Linked DNA regions of Asticcacaulis excentricus CB 48. The protein of the gene in region 2 interacts with the protein of the main gene of each other region in a pairwise test. Links are inferred from orthologs where the notes say so. Each region holds a gene or a part of one and is shown on either strand. Other genes may lie near its edges. The genes, in order: recR and recO.

Evidence for each region.
Region 1: the proteins of recO (region 2) and recR interact in binary tests that used the Escherichia coli proteins (3 or more experiments, as listed by UniProt). The link is inferred for Asticcacaulis excentricus CB 48 from one-to-one orthologs.

The regions. Positions count from the first base shown.
Region 1 is NC_014816.1:934,813-937,923, forward strand. What follows is about bases 183-2,972. They hold recR (recombination mediator RecR), read left to right. Parts: upstream 183-1,171; coding sequence 1,172-1,774; downstream 1,775-2,972. Other genes in these bases: ASTEX_RS04365 (DNA polymerase III subunit gamma/tau), read left to right, coding at 183-801; ASTEX_RS04370 (YbaB/EbfC family nucleoid-associated protein), read left to right, coding at 798-1,118; ASTEX_RS19205 (hypothetical protein), read left to right, coding at 1,822-2,256; ASTEX_RS04385 (VUT family protein), read right to left, coding at 2,237-2,785; ASTEX_RS04390 (DNA recombination protein RmuC), read left to right, coding at 2,916-2,972. In the rest of the region: more of ASTEX_RS04365, read left to right, coding at 1-182; more of ASTEX_RS04390, read left to right, coding at 2,973-3,111. UniProt on the Escherichia coli protein: May play a role in DNA repair. It seems to be involved in an RecBC-independent recombinational process of DNA repair. It may act with RecF and RecO.
Region 2 is NC_014817.1:640,128-643,173, forward strand. What follows is about bases 136-2,860. They hold recO (DNA repair protein RecO), read right to left. Parts: upstream 1,996-2,860; coding sequence 1,276-1,995; downstream 136-1,275. Other genes in these bases: parC (DNA topoisomerase IV subunit A), read right to left, coding at 136-161; ASTEX_RS14695 (GFA family protein), read right to left, coding at 230-628; ASTEX_RS14700 (hypothetical protein), read right to left, coding at 700-1,167; era (GTPase Era), read right to left, coding at 2,142-2,860. In the rest of the region: more of parC, read right to left, coding at 1-135; more of era, read right to left, coding at 2,861-3,046. UniProt on the Escherichia coli protein: Involved in DNA repair and RecF pathway recombination.

The DNA.
Region 1 (3,111 bases), on a different replicon or contig from region 2:
GTGGCCAAGGTGCTGGGGAGCGAGGCAACGCGCCTGCCCAAGGAACCGGCACAGCGGGTTGCGGCGCTGGGGGCACAATTATCAGCGGGCACCTTGTCGCGTCTGTGGACCCTGATGCTAAAGGCGTTTGAGGAAATCCGCCGCGCCCCCGATCCTGCGGCGGCGACCGAAATGGCGTTGGTACGCTTCTGCTATGCGTCGGACCTGCCGGGGCCGGAGACCTTGCTCAAGCGCCTGCAAAACGGCGAAAACCTGCTGGATGGTGGGCCATCTGGCGGAGGTATAGGCGGTGGTTCCGGCGGCGGCATCAGCGCGCAAGGCGCGGTTATGCGTCCGCAGGCCTACGCCAATGCTCAGCCCCAGATCCAGCTCAATACGTTTGACGACGTGCTGGCCTTGATCGCCGAAAAGCGCGATATCGGCCTGCGCGTCGATGTCGAGCGCTACGTCAAGCTGATCTCGTTCCGGCAAGGGGCTATCACGTTTGAACCCGCCCCGCACACGCCAATTGATCTGGTGCGCAAGCTGTCGGCGCGGCTGAAGGAATGGACGGGGCAGCGCTGGCTCATCGCGACCGAAGGCGGAGGCGGAGCCGAAACCTATCGTGAGCGCGAAATCCGCGAAAAAGCGGAAGCCTTGCAAAGGCTGCGCAATGACCCATTTATTTCCGGTCTGATGACGGCGTTTCCTGGCGTGGAAATCCTCAGCTTCCGACCCAAGCCGAAGCCGGTGGCCGCCACCACGCCCGACATGCCGATGACCGAGAACCGCGACGAATTCAGCGAGAAGGACGACGACTGATGGACTTGAACGCCCTGATGAAGCAGGCCCAGGCCGTGCAGCAAAAGTTCACCGAAGCGCAGGAAAAGATGAATCAGGTGGTTGTCACCGGTCAGGCCGGGGCCGGTCTGGTCTCCGTCGATCTGCGAGGGGTGGGCGTGCTGACGCGTCTCCACATCGACCCCAGCCTGATCAATCCGGACGAGGTTGAGGTACTGGCCGATCTGATCGTTGCCGCCCACGCCGATGCGCGCAAAAAGCTTGATGAAGAATCTGCGCGGCTGATGAAGGAAGCGGCGGGGCCATTCGGCAACATGCCGATGCCGAAGCTTTTCTAACAAACCACACTGAGGCTTTGGTATCAGTTCGCATTGTGAGGGGTAGGGTGTCTATGGCCTCTGGTGCCGGACCTGAAATTGAACGTCTGATGGCGCTGTTGTCCAAGCTCCCGGGTCTTGGGCCCCGCTCTGCGCGTCGGGCTGCGCTCGCTCTGCTCAAAAAGCGCGAGCAGTTGCTGATCCCGTTGACCGCGGCCATGCAGGATGCTGCTGAGCGCGTCACCTCGTGCCACATTTGTGGCGCGCTTTCGACCCGTGACCCGTGCGCTACCTGCGCCGACCCGACCCGCGACGCCGCCATGATCTGCGTGGTCGAAGAAGACTCCGCCCTGTGGGCTATGGAACGCGTCGGGGCCTTTTCCGGCCGTTATCACGTGCTGGGCGGCCTTCTGTCGGCACTGGACGGGGTGCGGCCCGAAGACCTGCGCCTGTCGGGCTTGATGCAACGCGTCAGTTCGGGCGGTGTCGAAGAACTGGTCATGGCCCTCCCGGCCACGGTCGAAGGCCAGACCACGGCGCACTATATCGCCGACCGGGTCAAGCCGTTGGCCCCAGAGGTGACCATCACCCATTTGGCGCGGGGCGTGCCGGTCGGCGGCGAACTCGACTGGCTCGATGACGGGACCATTGCCCACGCATTTAAGAGTAGACGGTAAACTTATTCGTGCTAAGTTGGCCTTGCTCATATGAGGGGAGGCTATAAATGATCAGAAGTTTCAGACACTTGATCGCTGTAGGGCTGGTGTCCGTGTCGCTGACGGCGTGCGCAGGGGCGCCACAGTCGCAGACTGTCGCCCTAGATGACCTTCCGATGTTTGGCGCCATGCCGAAAGACATTGATCAGCGGCTACAAAACGCCTCGGCTCACCCCTTGGGCCATAAAGAGAACCCGGTTCGGGTCTATATGCCCGAGGGTGAATACGCCTATCTTCAACGCCTGCGTTGCCAGAATGGAAACATGCCTGCTTTCGAGCGCATAGGTAACTTCGGGATCGGCCCTTTCGGCCACATCATCGACGGCTACGACGTCAAGTGTCCAGGGTCTGAACCGGCACAAAGTACGATCTTTATGGACATGTACTTTCCAGAGTACATTGAAACCAAAGCTCCCCCCGGATTTACTCTGGCCGCTGACTAGCGGCCTTCTCCCGGTGGCGCATGACCAGAAACACGGCAAACACCCCGGCAAGCTTGCTCAGCACCGAGGTCGCCACCGACCAGATGTTGAAAATCCCCGGAATGGTTGTCGAGGCGATAGCGTAAAACACCGCTGAGTCGATCGGCGCACTGACGGCGGTTGAAATCACCACCCGCTCGGACAGGGGGCGCTTGATAAAGGTGAATATGGCCCAGTCGATCAGTTCCGATACAGCGAAGGCCGCACTTGAAGCGATCACCACCGCCGGGTCAGAGGTGAGCAGCGACAGGCCCAGACCAATGATCAGGGTCAGCAATATCCAGTGACCGATCTCACGCTGGGCAAAGTCGCGCACCACCAGCACCAAGCCCGTCACCACCGACATCGGGGTCCACGAGCCATTGTCGGGTAGGGGGATTTGCGGCACGGCGGCAAAGCACCAGTTGATAAACGGGATTAGCGCCAGATAGAGATACGTCCACGGCGTGCGTCCCGTGACTGCCTTGCGTACAAATGCGCCGAATACCATCTGCCCCTCCCAAACGTGCTTGATACGTCCGCTTCCGCCCTGCGGATGACCGCGAGAAAGTGTTTGGCTCAGGCGGAATCGTGTCAGGAAAAAGCTTGTCAGCTTTTATTCCGTATGGCAAGAACATTTCATGAACTTTGAATCCGTCGCCCTTATTGCCTCTGTCTTCGCCTCTCTGGTTCTGGGGGGCGGCTATTATCTGGCTTTTCAGGAGACACGCCGCTTGCGCGAGCGGAACGAAAGCCTGAGCGATCAGTTGCGCGACGCCACGGCCGAGGTATCGCAACTGAAAGAACGCACGCGCAATCTCGAAGACGCGCGCTCCG
Region 2 (3,046 bases):
AAGACGCGTCGGTGCACCGGCTTCAGACCGTCGCGCACGTCCGGCAGGGCCCGGTGCATGATGGTGGACAGGGCATAGGCCAGATAGCGCCGCGACAGGGCCTCACCCATCGGTTCGCTGAGGATACGGCCGCCTTCGTCAGGAATCACATCTTTGCTCATGCCTTATGCGTAAGGCCTTCGCGCTTCTCGCACAAGCACATATGCAGAACAGGTTGTGGAGGGCGCCCTCACCAATTGTTGCGGCCATCCAGCGCTTCGACCGGCAGGCTGTTCAGATCAAAACCATCGACCAGGCGCATATTGATGGCGACGATGCGCTGCTCAGGCACGACGCCCGCCTCCCCCTTAGGTGTGCCATCAGCATTATAGGCTGAGGCCCAGTCCGGGCTGTCGCCGTGCGTATTGCCGCCGCAATGGCCGCAGAAATGGTGTTGATTAAGCCAGCCGCTGGCCGAATACATGCGATCGTGCGTCGCACTGTGGATCGAGACGTCAGCCGACGCAAAATAGGCCCACACAGCGCCGACGCGATGGCAGTAGGTGCAGTTACAGGTCCGCCCGCCTTCGGGCGCCTTTAAGATGTCGATGCGGGTCGCTCCGCAATGGCAGGTGGCTGTGAGGATCATGTTTCGCTCCATTTGAGGGAGCGAGCTTCGCAGAGTGTGATGACAAAATTTGTCAGCAGCAGCTCAAAGGCTTAGAACAGGGCGTCCACAGCGTTTTGCAGACTATTTTCGAGGCGCTCGGCACGTCCGTGAATATGGGCGTCCATTTCGACAACCCGCGCCTTCATACTATCGAGACGCACCGCCAGGTCTTCGCGCGCCACTTCGTCTTCGAGATTGGAACTGAGCAGGATATGAATGCCAGACTCAAACTCTTCGAGCGCCTTTTCGCAGGCCTCATCGAAGGGTTTGCGCACCGCTTCGGGCGAGGCCCGATAGGAGGCAATGACGACGTCTTTTTGCTCAAAGCCGGAATTTTCAAAGTGTTCGACATAGCCGCGACGACGCCAGTCCATCAGTTCCTCGGCCATGTCCGGCATGTCGAGGCCCATTTCAAACAGCATGATCGCTTCGTTGAACAGGTTGAGGTAATCCGTCGCCAAACCCGTTTCCGGATTGACGTTGGCCGCCCGCAGTTCCTGTTCGCTATATCCTGACATACTCGTCAAACTACCCGCCCGAATCGAGCCCATCGGCCTAACTTAGTGAAAACACGTTACTAAAGCATGGAGAACGGCGTTTTCGCGTTCATTTTAAAAACGGAATCGCTAATCCCGTACACTGTCGATAAGGCGCGTGCGGATTTCGGGCAAGGGTTGATTGAGCGGATGGAAGATATGCCGCTCCAGAAAAAAGCCGGTCAGGTCCAGCCCCCGGCGCAGATCATCGGCCTGAACACCGCCTTGTGACGACAGCAAAAATCCCGGCAAAGGCAGCAGCTTATCCTTATAGGGCTCGCCTTCGCGGCGGCTGACGGCGCGGGCCGAACGCGGCGAGACATAGGCCAGATCGTCGCGGCTGCCGCTCACCGCACAGGCCGACAGGTCAAGGCCAAACCCGACGGCTTCCAGCAGGCCCATTTCAAAACGCACATAGACATAGGGCCAGACGCCGGGCAGTCCAAAGGCGTTGATCAACGTTTCAAAGGCATAAAAAGCCCCCGGATAGGCCTCGCGCTCGGGCAACACGGCGCGCGTCATAACGCAGGCGCACTGCACGCCGATCAGGGCCATAGGGTCGTCGAAAATTTCCGCCGTGGCGTCGCCTTCGGGCTCAAGGGTGGCCGAGCCCAGCTGGTCGGCGGTGCGCGCCCGATAGGATAGGCGCACGCGGCTGGCCGGTTGCAGATAGGGCTTAAGGCGACGCGACGCCCCACCAGGCACATGGGCGGCAATGTGGCCGTGTTCCAGCGTCAGAAAGTGCACCACCGCGCCGGTTTCCCCGTGCGGCCGGGCGCTTAAGACAAAGGCATCGTCTTCGAAAGTCACGACGATCCCCCCTTCACGACGCAAGAAAATTTCACGTCAGGCTGAGACGAAACGGGCGCTTTTCGAGAACCGGCGCGCAGCGTACTTAAGTACGTGAGCACCGGAAGCGCAGAAAAGTGCCCGTTGCAGGCCAGCCTCACGTGAAATTACTCCCCGAACTCCAGACCGAACTGCGCGTATAAGGCCCGGTCGTCGCTCCAGCGCTCATTGACCTGAACGTGCAGGAACAGGTGCACCTTGCGGTCGAGAATATCCATCAGTTCCTGACGGGCGCGCTGACCGATCCATTTCAGGGTCTGGCCGTTCTTGCCCAGCACGATGGCGCGCTGACCGTCGCGTTCAACGAAGATGGTCTGTTCAATGCGCGCCGCACCGTCCGGCATGTCCTTGAAGTCAGTCGTCACCACGGCACAGGCATAGGGCAATTCCTCATGCACGCGCAGGAACAGCTTTTCGCGGGTGATTTCAGCGGCCAGAATACGCACCGGCGCATCGGCGGCCTGATCTTCCGGATAAAGCCACGGCCCCGAAGGCATTTTATCGGCCAGAGCCTCCATAAGGTCGCTAATGCCGTTGCCTTTTTCGGCCGAGATCATGAAGACCTGATCGAAAACGCCTTCCTTGAACAGGCTGTCGGCCAGAGCCAGCAGGTTATCGCGGCGCAGAAGGTCGATCTTGTTCAACACCAGAATGGCGCGGCGGTTATTGGCCTTTAAGCCCGCAATGATGGTTTCGGCGTCTTCGACCGCCAGCTTGTCGGCACCGGTCGGCTTGGTATCGGGGGCCGGGAAATGCACAGCCAGATGCGCCGGAGCGTCGATCAGCATGACCACGATGTCGGCGTCTTCGGCCCCACCCCAGGCCGATTTGACCATGGCACGGTCAAGACGTCGGCGCGGCTTAAAGATGCCCGGCGTATCGACCAGCACGATCTGCGCTTTACCGTGAATGGCGATACCGCGCACCGGAAAGCGCGTCGTCTGCACTTTTTGAGTGACGATGGAGACTTTGGAGCCGACCAGAGCGTTGACAAGGGTGGATTTGCCCGCAT